Regions from separate parts of the Ruegeria sp. AA6 genome, predicted to be linked through region 2. Evidence: riboswitches for the same ligand, from Rfam matches in the RefSeq annotation. Region 2 holds a riboswitch; the other holds the start of a gene.
What was found. Region 2 has a riboswitch for cobalamin ahead of ACR0LN_RS09580 (DUF1636 family protein). Riboswitches for the same ligand answer to the same signal wherever they lie in the genome.

Region 1 (6,636 bases), on a different contig from region 2:
GGACAGGTAACTGACGGACCCAACCGGAACGCCTGCTTCTTCCATCACTTCGCGCCGCACCGCAGCCTCCAGCGTTTCGCCGGGTTCCACGAAACCCGCCAACAGCGAATACATCCCCTCGGGCCAGCCCGGAGACCGCCCCATCAGCACCGAATCCCCGTGCGTGATCAGCATGATGACCACCGGATCGGTGCGCGGAAAATGCTGCCCTCCGCAAGAGGGGCAACTACGCTGCCACCCGCCCTGCGACACCTCGCTGGCGGCACCGCAACGCGCGCAGAACCGATGAGTTTCGTGCCAGCCGATGACCGCCTTGGCCGCCGCGGCCAGTTCCGCATCCCGTGCGGACAAACGGGTCATGATCCGGCGCAGCTCGGCAAACACATAGCCTTGAGGCAGGTCCGGGTGCTGCTGTTCAGATGAGTCGACAAACCCACCGATCTGCGACATGTCCATCCCCTCGGGCGACCAGTTCGAGATATCCAGTGCAAAGACCGGCACGCCATCCGACAGACCAAGAAACACTGGTTCTTCGATGCTGCCACCGGGGCCATTTTCCACCAACCCATGGGACATGGAAACAAGCCCCAGCTGATCCAGCCTTTCCCCCTGAACCAGCGGTTTGCCGCGCCACAGCAACAAGCAGGACGCCTTGGGATGGGTGCGCGCGTGTGCCAATTCCTCGGCATCGCCTCGAACATACGCGGCACGATCCAGACCCGAACTGCCAAACGTCACAAGTTCTGCGTGTTTCATTAAAAATCCTCTGGCGCGTCGACACAGGGCTGCCACGGCTGCCGCGACAGTGCAACGGCAATTTACAGCACCCTGAATCCCGAGGCCGTGAAAAAGAACGGAGGTCTGCGTTACAAGTTGCAATTACTATACTATTTGGCGAAAATACTTAACATATAACTGCTAAAAGTAGAAGTTTGTCACAGTCTCTTTCCCCTTTGCACACGTCATTGAAGATCCGGATTCTGGCTACCTCCGATCTGCATATGAACCTTCAGGGATTCGATTATTATTCCGATCAGGCGGACCCTGCGGTCGGTCTCAGCCGTACGGCCACCCTGATCCGCGATGCGAGGGAAGAAGCTGAGGCTGATGGCGCAATCGTCCTGCTGTTTGACAATGGCGATTCCCTACAAGGCACGCCCGTTGGGAAATGGGCGGTCGAGCCGGAAAATGCACCGCATATCCTGATGCGGGCCTTCAACGACCTTGGATATGACGCCATCGGACTGGGAAACCACGATTTCAGCTTCGGTCTTGATGTTCTGGATCGCGTGATCGCCGACGCGACCTGTCCTGTGATTTGCAGCAATGCACGCCGTCTGGACACGAAATCTGCTTGGCAGGATCAAGCCATTCTGACCCGAACAAAAAGTAGCGAAAACCAGCGTATTTCACTGAAGATCGGAGTATTTTCTGTGCTGCCGCCGCAGACCGCAAACTGGGAGGCGCATCGGCTTCAGGGCCGAGTGGTCGTGGAAGACATCCTGTCATGCGCCCAACAAAAGATGCTGGATTTGTCGGCACAAGGTTGCGACGTGATCCTAGCGTTGGCGCATACTGGACTTGGGCCGGTTAGCCCAGAGCCGGATCTTGAAAACGCAATCATTCCTCTTGCGGCCATCGACGGGATCGACGCTTTGATTGCAGGGCATTCGCACCTTACGTTACCCGGCCCGGCGCATGATGGGTTGGACCATGTCGACGCGACTTTGGGTCGGGTGCACGGCAAACCCGTCGTCATGCCCGGCGCGGCAGGGGCATATTTGGGTGTGATTGATCTGATGTTGCAGCGCGTGGACAACGGAAGATGGAAGGTATTCAATCACAAAACTGAATTGCGGCCCGTCTGCCCGGCAAAACACAGTGGAACGCCGCAACCAATCGCCGAAGACCCCGTTCTGGCGCGCCTTTTCTCCAGCGCGCATACGGAAACGCGCCGTCGCGCGGCGCGGCCGGTCAGCCATAGCGATCACCCTCTTCACAGCTATTTCAGCTTTTGCGCTCCTGACCGAGGTCTTGCCATTGCTGCGGCGGCTCAAGCCGCAGCCTTGCGTCCATTTTTGCACGGGACGCGCCTTGCAGGGCTACCATTGCTGTCAGCAATCGCACCGTCAAAGTTCGGAGGCCGCGCCGGCCCCAGACACTACACGGATGTCCCTTCTGGCCAGCTATGCCTGCGTCACGTGAACGACCTGTATGTGTTCCCCAACGAATTACAGGCGGTTGTGGTCACCGCCGAGCAGATTAGCGATTGGCTGGAAATGTCTGCGGGGGTGTACAATCAGATAACACCCGGTCATCCGACGGAGCTGGTCTCGTCTGACCGGGCGGGGCATAACTTTGATGTTTTACAAGGGCTGACTTACCAGATCGACCTGTCCCAACCGCCCCGTTTTGAGGCAAGTGGACGTCTGACCGACCCGGCACATCGGCGCGTGCGTGATATCCGGCTCGACGGCCGCTTGCTGATGCCCAGCAAGCGCTTTGTCGTTGCCCTGAACAACTACCGCGCCAATGGCGGCGGTCATTTTCCCTTTGTCGAACAGGCGGAACCGGTCGCGCTGCCTGTGCTGCCCATCCAGCGCGTGTTGCAGGATTACCTGTCCAAAGATCTTCCACCTGACTCGTTGCAACATGCACCTCGTCCCTTTCACCTGACCTCGTTTCCTGGTTCGTCGGCGCTTCTGCGCACCGGGCCAAAGGCCCAGGCACATCTGGATGAACTGTCTGAATACAACCCACAGATTGTGAGAAAAGACGACGAAGGCTTTCTGCTGATCCGCTTGTCGTTCTGACGGGTTGTCTTTCCCCCGGTCATTGCCTATATCAACCGTTGAGAGGTTGGCGCGGGCGAGCGCCTCGCCAACCTGGTCAGGTCCGGAAGGAAGCAGCCACAACGAGCCCCGCTTGGGTCGATGTCCAACCTCTCACTTCTCCTCACTGAAAAACATGCGTCCGTTGGTTGGGTATTCAGTCGATCAATCGAGGCCAGACGGCTGCGCTGCGCCGGGCAAATGCACCGATATGGCCAACTTCGGACAAACCGAACTCAGCCGGGGACAACAGATGGCGGCGCGCGTTAGGCCCATAGAGGTCCGCCAGCCGCCAAACCGCGTTCGGTGGCACGACATCGTCATCTTCAAACGTGAACAAATCCACAGGGGTCTCCGACTGCGCCCACCGCGCTTCGGGCAGAGTAGTGCCGATTTCCGGCAAGTAGTTGCGCGGCGCGGTACACCACCTGCGCCACTGCCAATAGACGCTGGCAGGCAAATCCGCCCCAAAACCCACCGCCTTGCCCGGCAAATAGCCAAGGGCTTTGACAGCCAAGGGCGCGTGGCCGTACCAAAACAGCAAAGCCAATGCCCGGTAGGGCCAAGGATGGTCAGACACCGTCACCGGCCCGGAACAGACGCAAATCATCCGGTCGATCTGTTCGATATCGGGCTGGATCGGCCCCAGCATTCCGCCAACGGAATGGCCGATGCTCCACTGCTGCGCGCTGGGAAATCTTCGCCGCATTTCGGCGCGGGCGGCAGGCATGTCGATCAACGCCCACTCCGCCATTGTGGCCTGTGCCGCCTTCAGCGATCCGTTCAGAGAGTGGCCGAAATCGCGGTAATCATAGGTCAAACAGGCCATGCCATTTTCTGTGACCAGCCAGCGGGCAAAGTGCTGATAGTAATCCCGTGGTACGCCCGTCGCGCCATGAATGACCACTGCGGTTTCGGGCTCGCCCACCGGTAAATACAACCGGGCCGACAATTGGGTCGACCCTGAAGGGAACAGAAAATCCTCGGTCAGTATTGTCTGCGTAGTGTCCAGCATGTTACCCTCATTCTGAACTGTTCAGTTCACCTTTCAATCCGCATAGTTTGCCGCCTCAAGTCAATCCTGTTTCCAGATGACCACGCGTCCACTTCACTGCTCCATTTGGCCGCTTGACTCAGGTCCCCTGTACCCGCTAGCGATGACGTGATGGTTCTCGTCCCCGATCTTCGGGGCGGGATGAAAAGGGAACACGGTGCGGTTCTGACTGGGAAACCGGAATGGACCAAAGCCGCGACTGCCCCCGCAACTGTAAGCGGTGAGCAATGCCGAAATACCACTGGCCGAAAGGTTGGGAAGGTCGGCAAAGCGACGACCCGCAAGTCAGGAGACCTGCCATCGAACCAAAACCGAAACTCGGGCGGGGTGTCCGGGCAGGTCGTCAGCATGCTGTCACACCTGATCCACGTCCCCCGTCCTACGCGCGGAGGGCGCATTATGATCTGGAAGACAAAGACACACCAATTCACCGCGACCGTATGCCAGAAAACCGGCAAAACCTGCCCGGCGCTGGCTCAGGCGGCACGCGCCATCGTGCAGGCGATGGAGGCCGCCGTGCCCGCAACGACCCCCGATTTTGAAATCGACGGCAGCTGCGAGCTTAGTTATTGCGCGCAGGGCTGCACCGCGCGGTTCCGGGCGCAAAAGGACCAGATCCGCGTATTTTGCGGCACCAGCGCAGTCACCTCGATCGAGGCATTGGACGATTACGCGGACATGCTGTTCGGCCTCGACTTTACCATGCGCCCCTCAGGTATTTTACCCACCCCGCCCTGCGCGATGCTTGAGGTTTCGGCACTTGAACCGCAGGCCGCAAAGCAAGCGGATCGGCATATAGCCCTCTGATCCGGCGAACCTACTTGGCGCGTGCGGCCCACTCGAACTGACCATTGGTTTCGACAGCACAGGGCCGCACCCCGCGCAGGCGCTTAAGCGCCGCGTCGGGGTTTTCCCCATGCTCAACCATGAGGCGCAGAACGATCATCCCCGATCGACCGCAGCCACCCCGGCAATGTGCCAGCACCCGACCGCCCTGAGCCAGGATGCTCGCTGCAGCCGCGCTGACCTCAGTCCAAGCTGCTGCAATCGCAGAAGGCGGAGCGCCGAAATCATCAACCGGCAGATGCGCCCACTTGATCGCAATCGCACGAAGGTCATCCCCAAGCTTGCCAGCGCCTTCTCGCTGCATCTCAACCTCGGTGGTCATGGAAATCACCAAATCCGGTTGCCAGTTTCGAAGCACATCCAGGTCTTGCGCATAATCTCCACCGCCCCCCGGCAATGGCGACAACGCAACAGAGCCGTTGCCAACCTGCACAGAATATATTGCGAACTGACTCAAGGCGGGTCCTCCTTTGGCGGTTTTAAGATGGGTAATCTGGCTTGCAAACAGAAATTCGCCTACGGGGGCTGTGGACGCGGGACGCAGTGGTCTCTACGCTGCATCAGAACCCGAATCCGACAGAGCAGACATGAACGACACGCCCAGCCCCGCCTATCAGGTTCTTGCCCGCAAATACCGCCCGGAAACCTTTGCCGACCTCGTCGGTCAGGACGCGATGGTGCGCACACTAAAAAACGCGTTCGAAGCTGACCGGATCGCCCAAGCCTTCATCATGACCGGCATCCGCGGAACCGGCAAAACCACCACCGCGCGGATCATCGCCAAAGGCATGAATTGCATTGGCCCCGATGGTGAGGGCAAACCAACCACTGAACCTTGCGGTCAGTGCGAACATTGCGTCGCAATCATGGAAGGTCGCCATGTCGATGTGATGGAGATGGACGCCGCCAGCCGCACCGGCGTGAATGACATTCGCGAGATCATCGACAGCGTTCGGTATCGCGCTGCGTCTGCCCGCTATAAGATCTATATCATCGACGAAGTTCACATGCTCTCGACCAGCGCCTTCAACGCGCTGCTCAAGACGCTCGAGGAACCGCCCGAGCATGTGAAGTTCATCTTCGCCACCACCGAGATTCGCAAAGTGCCGGTAACGGTCCTGTCGCGATGCCAACGGTTCGATCTGCGGCGGATCGAGCCGGAGGACATGATCGGCCTGCTCAACAAGATCGCAGCGGCCGAGAACGCCCAGATTGCCGATGACGCGCTGGCGTTGATTACCCGTGCGGCCGAAGGATCGGCGCGGGATGCAACCTCGCTGCTAGATCAGGCGATCTCACACGGGGCCGGGGAAACAAGCGCCGATCAGGTGCGCGCCATGTTGGGCCTCGCGGATCGCGGACGCGTGCTGGACCTGATGGACATGATCCTGCGGGGCGATGCAGCCGGAGCGTTGACGGAGCTGGGCGGTCAGTACGCCGAAGGCGCTGATCCGCTGGCCGTGCTGCGTGACTTGGCCGAGATTACCCATTGGGTGTCGGTTGTCAAAATCACCCCGGATGCAGCCGAAGACCCAACCGTTTCGCCTGATGAGCGCGCGCGCGGCCAGCAGATGGCCGAAGCCTTGCCGATGCGGGTTCTGACGCGGATGTGGCAAATGCTGCTGAAAGCGCTGGAGGAAGTATCCGCCGCGCCAAACGCCATGATGGCGGCTGAGATGGCCGTAATCCGACTGACCCATGTGGCCGACCTGCCCAGCCCGGAAGAACTGATCAAGCGGTTGCAGGATGCGCCCCCACCGCCCCCGAATGGTGGCCCTGGAGGCGGCATGCCCAAGTCATCGCAGACCACTGTTCAGGCGCAGGCACCAATGGCGTCAACTTACGCGGCACCCGCAGGCGGCGCAGCGGGTGCACCCAGCGCCGCTTTGGCGCAAGACGCGCAAA
Region 2 (10,326 bases):
GACCCGAATGAACGCGGTTGTCGATCTTACACTGGACGAGATATTTGATCTTACGAGAACTGTGCTTGTCTCAAATGGTGCGGATACCGAAAACGCCGAGGCGGTCGCCGAAACGGTCACCAAGGCTGAACGGGACCGTGCGCTTTCACATGGCCTGTTCCGCGTACCCGGATATGTGATTGCTCTGAACAGCGGTAAGGTAGACGGCAAGGCGCGCCCGGTGGTGTCGAACCGAACTCCGGCGGTTCTGAGCTGTGACGCAAAAAACGCCTTTGCGCCGATGGCCCACAAGGCTTGTATTCCACAACTGATCGAGGCGGCCAAAACATACGGGCTGGCTGGGGTGTCCATTCAGCGTACCCATCACTTCGCCGCGCTTTGGCCCGAGGTTGAAGCATTGGCCGAGGCTGGGCTGGTTGGAATCACCTGCGTGTCTTACCTGCCCTGGGTTGCCCCGTATGGCGGCACCAGCCCGATCTTCGGCACCAACCCCTTTGGGTTTGCATGGCCGCGCCCGGATAATGATCCGATTGTGATTGATATGGCCACAGCAGCCATGGCGATGGGCGAGATTCAAATCGCCGCCCGGGAAGGCCACGAAGTTCCGCTTGGTACCGGCCTGTCTGCGTCAGGCGAGCTGACGACCGACGCGGCGGCGATTGCAGACGGCGTGCTGCTTCCATTCGGCGGTCACAAAGGATCGGCGCTGGCGTTGATGATCGAACTGCTGGCGGGTCCGATGGTGGGCGAGACGTTTTCCTATGAATCGCTGGAGCGCGACAATGGCGATGGCGGCCCCGTTCAGGGCGGGCAATTCCTGATGGCGCTGTCACCGGATGTTTTTTCCGATGCGGAATGGACCGCGCAAACGGATCGGTTCGTCGATAAATACGCGGCAATTGACGGCGCGCGGCTGCCGGGTGCTCGTCGCTTTGTACATAGAAAGGACGATGGTCCCCGTGCCGTGAATGAGGATCTGTTGAATAAGATCAAGTCCCTCAAAGAATCCTGAGGCGCAATTGACTGGCGCCGCAATCCTGCGCCAGCCAGGTTCTGGCGCGCGGGTCAGGCAGGCAATTCGATCGAAAAGTCAGCCATCCTGCGGGTCCCCAGGTATTGAAGAAAGCGTTTCTGGACCTCTTCCGTATGTTCGTGCGCCAACCGTTCCGCACGTTCAACGTCCTGCTTTTCGATGGCGTCAATCAACTCTTCATGACTGTCAGCCATAGTCAACGGCATCACATCACCAAAAGACTTGAAATAAAGCCGAAGAAAACGCCGACCATCGTCCAAGAGACGCTCATACGCCGACCCAAGAAACCGATTGCCAGAGGCAACGCCGATCTGTGCATGAAAATTCCGATTGGTTTCGATCATGCGCAAAACGTCGCCCTGTTTCAGGCTGTCGATGAACTGTTCCTGTTCCGCCCGGATCGCAATCAGGTCTTCGGCACTGCGAAATTCAGCTGCCAGGCGGGTGGTCGCCCGTTGCGCAAGATCAAGCGCATCCAGGTATTGTGGAAATTCTTCGACCCGAAGCGGGGCGACGATTGTCCCTTTATTCGGCAATGTCAAAAGAAGGTTGTCCGACACCAGCCGCACCAATGCTTCGCGAACCGGTGACCTTGAAGTCTCAAAACGTTTTGCAATACTCGATTCATCGACAAGCTGGCCGGGCTCCAGTTTCAAAGCCAGAATCTCATCCCGGATTTGCTTGTAGATATTGAAAGCGCTGTATCCTCGCCCTTTCGTTTTAATGTCTTCCGGTTTTTGTTTTGCCATCTGCTTGCGTTCCTCTTAATGGGCCGACCTCAGCTGTCACCGGCAACCACAGTCGAACAAGCAGTTTTGCAGATTGCAACTGTGTGCACAAGAAATCGCCAATTTGCACCTTTCAGAGTCGACTTGATACCAGCAATGCGTTTTCCAAGGGTATAACGCCAATTCTTCCAATGAGCCATCATTTGGCTCCGAATAGCTCTTTTCGAATGTCAGGTCGTAGCATTTCGCTCAGAAGAAGGTCTCCGTGTCCGGCTGCGACAGCATCCGCATACAGCCCCAAAACGGATTCACTCAGCGGCGTGTTACGACCGAACTGTTCCAGAAACTCGGAAATGTAGGTCATGTCTTTTTGTCCACCCTCAACCGAGTAGACATACCCCTTGAAATCACCGTTGCGGCCATTTCCGATGATCCGCCGAAACGCGCCGGAATCGCCGGAACCGCGAATGACAACGTCATAGAGTTTGTCCCAATCCAGATCACACTCGCTTGCAACGTGGAACGCCTCGGTCACAAGGGCGACAATCCCCATCACCATATAATTGTTGACAAATTTAGCCTGAGCGCCAGAGCCGACATCACCGAAATGCTGTACGGACACGCAGAAATGCCGCAGGATTGGTTCGATTTGATCGAAAGTTTCGGTGTCCGCACCGACCAGCGCCCCAAGCTCTCCGGCCGCCGATTGTTTGATCCCACCGGTCAGAGGCGCCTCGGCGAATTTAACGCCGCGCTGCATCAATCGCTGAGAAAGCTGTTCTGTTGCCGGCAGCGAAGAGGTTCCGGTGTCGATCAGAGTTTTCCCGACGCTCAAATCCTCGCCCATGTCATCGACGATCTGCTCAATGATGGCTGAGTTCGGCACACATAGGATGATGCAGTCACTGTTGCGCGCAAGTTCGGCTGCATCGCTGCACTCAACAGCACCGTCGGCGACGAGGGTTTCGACAGGCGTCCGATTCCGGTTTCCAAGGACGTTCAACTGGCCGTGTTTTTTCAGGATGTTGGAGGCCATGCCAAACCCCATGGCGCCCAACCCTACGATACCGATACGCATGTTTACGCTCCCTACGTGGTCCAGCCGCCATCGACGACAAAGAACTGACCCGTGGCGAATTTGGATTCGTCCGAGGCCAGGAAAACGACCATATGCGCGATATCCATCGGCTCGGCCATTTCACGTGTCGGTTGCCGGTCGAGCATCCTTTCATAGGCTTCTTCGAAATTTCCACCTTGCACCCTTTGCGGACGCAGGGTCGCTGTTGAAGTTTCATTATCCGACAACGTGGAACCATTTTCTTGCGGACCACTCGATCGTCTTCCGCGTTACCCCGATCAGCCCGACGGAAACCGAAGTCACTACAAAATGGCTGGTCCACAAGGATGCGGTTGAGGGTGTCGATTACGATCTGAAACGTCTGACCGAGGTCTGGATGGCCACCAATGACGAAGATCGTCAGGTTGTCGAAGACAATCAGCATGGGATCAACAGCCCGGCATATATACCAGGTCCCTATTCCGCCAAGCAGGAGTCTGGTGTGATGCAGTTTGTCGACTGGTACTGCGACACACTGGCGGGTCGTTTGGCACCTGACGCAATGGCTGCAGAGTGACGGCGATGAAAGATCTCACTGCGCAAGCAACTGTTTGGCAAGACGATGAAACACTGGAATGTGTATCAATCGTTCCCGAGATGCCGAACACAGCCAGCTTTTCGTTTCGCGCGCCGTCCGGGGCGCAATTCGCCTATCAGCCCGGGCAGTTTCTGACCTTGGAAATTCCGGCTCCGGGTCAGCCAGGCGGCGTGGTGCATCGCACCTATACGATCTCGTCCTCTCCTTCACGGCCACGGTCGATCACGATCACCGCCAAAGCACAGCCCGAAAGCATAGGTACGTGCTGGATGTTGGACAACCTGCAACCTGGTATGCGCGTAAAAGCCATTGGTCCCGCAGGTCTGTTCAGCAACGCCGAAAGCAAAGCGGGGAAATACCTGTTCATCTCAGCCGGGTCAGGTATCACGCCAATGATGTCGATGACCACCTGCATGTGGGACGAAGGCCGCGATCTGGATGTTGTCTTCATCAACTGCGCCAAGCGGCCTTCCGAGATCATATTCCGCCAGCGATTGGAACAGATGGCCAGCCGGACGTCCGGGCTGGACCTGAAATTCGTTGTCGAAGAACCCGACCCGTACCGTCCGTGGACCGGGTATCAGGGCCAGTTCAACCAGCTTATGCTGGGTCTTATGGCGCCTGACTATCTCGACCGAGAAGTCTATTGCTGTGGCCCGGAACCCTTCATGCAGGCGGTGCGCGAGGCGCTTGCCGGTCTGGGCTTTGACATGGCTAATTATCATCAGGAAAGCTTTGGCGCGCCAATTCAGACCGAGGCGGACCAGCCGGAACTGGATGACATCATACCGGACGATGATAGCAGGGCCGAGATTGTGTTCTCGAACTCTGGTGTCACTGCCAAAGTCGCCGAGACCGATACGGTTCTGTCCGCCGCGCGTTCGGTCGGGCTGAACATCCCGTCAGGCTGTACCTTTGGTGTTTGCGGAACCTGCAAGGATAAAAAGACCACCGGCGAGGTTCACATGGTCCATAATGGCGGGATTTCGGAAGACGACATTGAGGCCGGGTATATTCTTGCCTGTTGTTCGAACCCGATTGGCAAAGTCGAAGTCGAAGTTTGAAGCGCAGGGGAAGCGTTGTGTGAACGCTTCCCCACTTGGACGCTGGACTACTGCCGCTGATTTCGACCGGTGCCCGCATGGGGGAAGCCGACCGGGTCAAAACCCATATGGTGCGTCATCAGCGACCGAGCGCCCCCAACTTATTTCTTGCGCATGGGCACTGCGTTGCCACCCTTTTTCGAGGCCGCCGCACGCGCGCGATTTTTCTTGCTAGTTGGCTTCCCCTTAGGCGGGGGCGGGCCTTTCGGGCGATCGGTTTTAGGTTTTCGATTTGGCTTTTTGGCCGTCCCGACGCGGCTGGTGCCATCGCGGTCAGACTTGGCATTCGCCTCGGCCTTCTCAGGCCCGGTAGCCGCTTTCTTCTTGCGCGGTTTTGCAGGCTGCGGTTCAGCGAGTCGAGGCGGTCTGTCCTCGAACTTTGCCGGGCCTCTTTTACCCTTTGCGCCACGCTTTGGGGCCGGTTTAGTGGGCTTTGAGAGATCGGGCGCTGTCTCCAGTCGCACGATGTCCTTTGTGCCCTCGATCTTCATTTCTGGCCCAATGGCATCCAAAAAGCTGGGAACGCTGCTTTCAAGAATTTCAACGTAGGTCACATCGTCTGCGATGCGTATCGCGCCGACGTCAGCTTTGGTGATATTTCCGGCCTTGCACACCATAGGCAGAAGGTAACGAGGAGATGCGTTTTGGTTGCGCCCTTCGGACAGAGAGAACCACACGCTCGGCCCAAAGGCGGCCTGTGGTTTTGGCGATGCGGTAGAAACTTCGCTTAGTTCTTCGGGCGCGGAATGCTGGCGTTTGTATTGGCGGACATACGCGGCAGCGAGCTGTTCTGGCGTGAACTTCGCCACCAGTTCGTTCACCGAAGCGCGTTCACTATCAGCAACGTCTACTTCCCAGTCCTCAGATGCGAACATTCGCGCCAGGTCCTGTGCGTTGACTTCGTCTGCGGACGGCGCCGCGCCCCATTGCGCCGTGAGTTTGGCAAATTTCAAAAGCCGCTCGGCTTTTTTGAACGCGGATGGTGCAACGATCAGAGTGCTGACGCCTTTGCGCCCGGCACGTCCGGTGCGGCCCGAACGATGCAAAAGGGTCTCGTGGCTGTTCGGCAACTCGGCATGGATCACAAGATCCAAGTTTGGCAGATCAATCCCTCGTGCCGCGACATCTGTTGCGACACAGACCCGGGCGCGTCCGTCGCGCATTGCTTGTAAAGCATTTGAACGCTCACCTTGTGTCAACTCACCAGACAAAGCCACCACCGAAAACCCGCGGTTCGACAGTCGGGCAGTCAGACGCCCTACCATGGCACGAGTGTTGCAAAAGACGATGGCGTTTGGTGCTTCGTAGTAGCGCAAAACGTTGATGATCGCGTTTTCCCCGTCGCGTGGGGCGACCTTCAACGCTCGATACTCGATATCTGTGTGTTGGGTCCGTTCGCTGACGGTGCTCACACGTTCTGCATCGCGTTGGTAGCGGGTTGCAAGGTTCGCGATGGCGCGCGGTACGGTTGCTGAAAACAGCAGAGTCTGCCGGTCTGTCGGCGTTTCCTCGAGGATAAATTCCAAGTCCTCGCGGAACCCGAGATCAAGCATTTCGTCGGCTTCGTCCAGCACTACGGCTCGTACCGCCGTCAGATCAATCGAGCCGCGCATGATGTGATCGCGCAGGCGACCGGGTGTCGCCACCACGACATGTGCGCCACGGGCCAGCGCCCTGCGCTCATCGCGCATGTCCATGCCGCCAACGCAGGATGTAATAAACGCACCTGCATCCGCGTAAAGCCACCCAAGTTCCCGTTTCACCTGCATGGCCAGCTCTCGCGTCGGTGCGATAACCAAAGCCAATGGCGCGCCGCTGGCGTCAAAGACCTCAGCTTTACCCAAAATGGTAGATGCGATAGTCAACCCGAAGCCGATGGTTTTACCCGATCCGGTCTGAGCTGAGACCAGCAGGTCCCGCCCTTGAAGTTCTGGGGCTGATACGGCCTCTTGGACTGGAGTCAGCGTTGTATACCCTTTGCGTGAAAGGGCATCTGCAATGGTCTGTTTCATGGTTCGGCTCTTTTGGATGCTGCGGCCACCCTCAGAGCGTCCAACAGACGGATCAACGTCGAAGCGCTGTCCATACTGAGAGAAGAGGCGGATGTATAGGGTTGATAAGCGCCGATTGCGAAGGGGCGCTCCGATCTCGGCGAACGACGGCTTATGGGTTAGAGCCGAGAAAACTGCTTTTACATTTGAAAAACCGTATTGACCCAATCACGGTTCTCGGGCAGTCGTATCCCTTGATGGTTCCCACCGGTGCTACGGCGGGATGAAAAGGGAATACGGTGAGGTTGGCCGAATGGCGCCAAGTCCGTAACTGCCCCCGCAACTGTAAGCGGTGAGCGACGCCAAATACCCACTGGCCTACGGGCCGGGAAGGACGGCCAAGCATCGACCCGCAAGTCAGGAGACCTGCCATCACGTTTTAACCAACCCGGGGCGGGGTGTCCCGGAAGGAGGCGAAGTGGCGACTGCGTTACGTTATTACATTGCAACTATCTCGCTTCGGCAATAAGCGGAGCGGGCTATGCAAACGAGTAACGAACATTTCCTGCTGATATGCGAGACCTGCAAAGGCGCAGAACAAGCGAATGCAATTCGTGATGCCCTGACGGGCCAACTTTCACCCGGGTATTCCATACGTATGGTTTCCTGCATGGCTGGTTGCGGCCGCCCAACAACCGTCGGCTTTCAGGCGATTGACAAAGCGCAATACCTGTTTGGTGATATTGAGACCGAGCAGGACATCCAGGCACTGGCTGAGTTTGCACAGCAATTCGAAAAAAGCACTGATGGTTGGACCAACGCGACCGACAGACCGCGCCCGTTGTTCGAGAAAACTCTGTCTCGAATGCCCCGGATCGAGATGGAGGTAAGCTGATGACGACCTCAAGCTTTTTGGCTGCCCGCGATCTTGAATACTTTGCGCTGAACGGGGACGTCCTTTTGCAGCAAGCTTCTTTCGAACTGGGCGAGGGGGCTATTCTCGCCATCGCCGGACCGAACGGTGCAGGCAAGACAACGCTTTTGAACCTTCTATGTGGTGCGGTGGACCTGGTGCTGGGGGATGTTCAGATCAAAGGGCACAGCCTTAGGCAGATGTCGGCGGCCGAACGGGCCCGCATGATCGCCGTGGTTAGTCAGCAGGAATTGCCGGATGGAAGGCTGTCGCTGCGGGACTACGTCGCTTTGGGCCAGATACCGATACGTTCGGACCGCTCGGCCGGGGAGCATGCCGCAGAGCTTTCCAGAATTCTGCGACTGACAGGTTTGGACATGCTTGCGGACAAGAAGATGGCTGTCCTGTCTGGGGGTGAACGTCAACGGGCGCATATTGCGCGCGCTCTGGCGCAAAACCCATCGCTATTATTCTTGGATGAACCGACCAACCACCTAGACCCGGACGCCAAGGGGCGGATGCTGTCTTTGGTGGCCGAGTTGGGTATCACAGTGGTGATGATCGTCCACGATCTGGTCATGATCCCCGAATTTGCCACCCATGTTGCGCTTATGAAATCAAGCCGTCTCACCAGTTTCGGCCCGGTGGCCGATGTGCTGACGCCTGATCATGTACGCGATACGTTTGGCGTCGATTACCTGAGCTTTCACCACGAAGGCCGCGTGATCCCGGCGCTGGATATTCGAAAAACCACCGTTTCAACATAATCGAAGGAAATAACCCGAATGAAACACATCTGGTCTGCGGCGCTGATCACAGCAATGGCAGGCGGCGCTGCCGCTCATGAAGTGACGGTTGACAATTGCGGCGAACCGCTGGTGTTCGAAACCCAGCCCGAGCGTCTGGTCGTGCATGATATGAACATGACCGACATGGCCTTTGCGCTGGGTCTGCAGGACAAGATCGTCGGCCTGACCGGTATCACCGGCTGGTACAAGACCAGCCCCGAATTCGACACGCTGCGCGGAGATATCCCCGAGCTTGCACCAAAATACCCGACCGTCGAAAACCTTGTGGCGGTTGAACCAGACCTGTTCTTCGCCGGTTGGTATTATGGCATGAAGCCCGGAGGCGACGTGACCCCGGACACGCTGGAGCCTTTTGGTATCAAGACCATGATCCTGACCGAAAGCTGTGTGCATCTGGACAAAGATCGCCCAGAGGCCAGCATGGACTTGCTGTTCGATGATGTTCTGCGCTTGGGCAAAGTGATGCATGTCGAAGACAAGGCCGAGGAACTGGTGAAGGGCTGGAAAGACGAACTGGCGGCTATCGAGGCCCAGACAACGGATCTTCCCAAGCCCCGTGTATTCTTGCTGGACGGTCCGGCGGATGCGCCTTTCACCGCAGGCAAGTTCGCCATTCCCGACGCGATGATTGCCGCGGCAGGCGGCGAAAACGTGACCCATGACATGGATACCAGCTGGGGCCGGACTTCGTGGGAGGCCGTGGCCGCTTCGAACCCCGAGTTCCTGGTATTGCTGGACTACCAGACCGGCAATGGCGCTGCGGACACGTTCAAATTTCTGCAAGAACACCCGGTGATGTCGCAAACCGACGCCGTCAAGAACCAGCGCTGGATCGGTCTGCGTTACGAAGAGCTGACGCCGGGGCCTGCAAATATCGAAGCAATCTCAAAAATGGTTCAGGCCATGCATCCGGGCATCAACTAATATGGGCCGATTTGGCCTTGTACTCATGCTGGGGGCGGTCGGTCTGGCCGCCCTTTTGCTGATTTCAACCGTGTACGGCACCACGGAAATTCCTGCCGTCGATGCTTTCAACGCGGTGCTTCTCGGCACCGGCCTCGTTGAAGGAGATATGGAACCTGCGCATCGTATTGTCTTTGACTTGCGCCTGCCGCGCGCCTTGTTTGCTGCGGTGATCGGCGCTGGTTTGGGCATTGTCGGGGTCGTCCTGCAAACCACAACGCGCAACGATTTGGCTGATCCGTTTCTGTTCGGCTTGTCTTCGGGCGCGGCAGCCGGAGCGGTGTTTGTCATCACGGTGACCGGAGACTTGCTGGGGTTCTGGACCCTGCCTCTGGCGGCCTTTTGCGGCGGTTTGGTGGCGTCGGGTATCGTGCTTGCCTTGGTTCATGGGCTGCGCACAAGCGCGCCGGAAAAACTTATCCTTGCCGGTCTTGCGGTGTCTTTCCTGTTCTCGGCCATCACCAACTACCTGATTTTTGCAGGTGACAGCCGCGCCGCGCATTCGGTCATTTTCTGGATGTTGGGTGGGCTTGGTTTGGCGCGCTGGGAGACGTTCCCGCTTGTCTGCACCGGTCTGTTGCTGATCCTGACCTATTCGCTGTATCGCAGCCGGTGGCTGGATGCTCTGCTGACCGGAGACTTGACGGCTTCAACGCTGGGCGTGCCAGTGCAAGGGCTGCGGTTCAGCATGTTTTTCGTGGCGGCTCTGGCAACGGCAGTTTTCGTTTCAGTGGCCGGCGTGATCGGTTTTGTCGGGCTGATGGTCCCCCATATCGCCCGAGGCATCGCCGGACCCTTGCATAACCGCCTGTTGCCAACGGCGGCCTTGGTTGGCGCCGCGTTATTGACGGGATCGGATATTCTGAGCAGGCTATTGTTGGCCCCGCAGGAACTTCCGGTTGGAATCGTGACAACCTCAATCGGGTCAGTTTTTGTATTTTTGTTGTTGTTTCGAACAGCGAGGTCTCAGAGGCGGTGAAAGCCTAATACCGGATTTTGCTCTAGGACCCTTCCTCTATTCTGGTTGAATTCCGCTGGCGCGGCCCAGGACATCAAGGCCTTGTTGCTTCCAGAAATGTAGAAGGTCGATGAATATCCAGTTCTCAGCAAGTTTGTCTCCGGCGCGGCGGT

Region 1: linked by a shared signal. The riboswitch ahead of ACR0LN_RS19935 (hypothetical protein) and the one ahead of ACR0LN_RS09580 (DUF1636 family protein) in region 2 are both predicted to bind cobalamin.

The regions. Positions count from the first base shown of each region.
Region 1 is NZ_JBQGAN010000024.1:45,667-52,302, forward strand. Features, by position in the region: gene nudC (NAD(+) diphosphatase) at 1-756, opposite strand, end outside; gene ACR0LN_RS19920 (bifunctional 2',3'-cyclic-nucleotide 2'-phosphodiesterase/3'-nucleotidase) at 966-2,813, shown strand; RNA gene ffs (signal recognition particle sRNA small type) at 2,853-2,951, shown strand; gene ACR0LN_RS19930 (alpha/beta hydrolase family protein) at 2,989-3,846, opposite strand; cobalamin riboswitch at 3,981-4,201, shown strand; gene ACR0LN_RS19935 (hypothetical protein) at 4,285-4,692, shown strand; gene ACR0LN_RS19940 (protein-tyrosine phosphatase family protein) at 4,703-5,188, opposite strand; gene ACR0LN_RS19945 (DNA polymerase III subunit gamma/tau) at 5,319-6,636, shown strand, end outside.
Region 2 is NZ_JBQGAN010000005.1:213,957-224,282, forward strand. Features, by position in the region: gene ACR0LN_RS09545 (Ldh family oxidoreductase) at 8-1,012, shown strand; gene ACR0LN_RS09550 (GntR family transcriptional regulator) at 1,066-1,782, opposite strand; gene ACR0LN_RS09555 (NAD(P)-dependent oxidoreductase) at 1,961-2,839, opposite strand; gene ACR0LN_RS09560 (SDR family oxidoreductase) at 2,851-2,985, opposite strand; partial or broken gene ACR0LN_RS09565 (SRPBCC family protein) at 3,021-3,395, shown strand; gene ACR0LN_RS09570 (FAD-binding oxidoreductase) at 3,401-4,480, shown strand; gene ACR0LN_RS09575 (DEAD/DEAH box helicase) at 4,621-6,531, opposite strand; cobalamin riboswitch at 6,752-6,958, shown strand; gene ACR0LN_RS09580 (DUF1636 family protein) at 7,052-7,405, shown strand; gene ACR0LN_RS09585 (ABC transporter ATP-binding protein) at 7,405-8,190, shown strand; gene ACR0LN_RS09590 (ABC transporter substrate-binding protein) at 8,209-9,156, shown strand; gene ACR0LN_RS09595 (FecCD family ABC transporter permease) at 9,158-10,174, shown strand; gene ACR0LN_RS09600 (nuclear transport factor 2 family protein) at 10,211-10,326, opposite strand, start outside.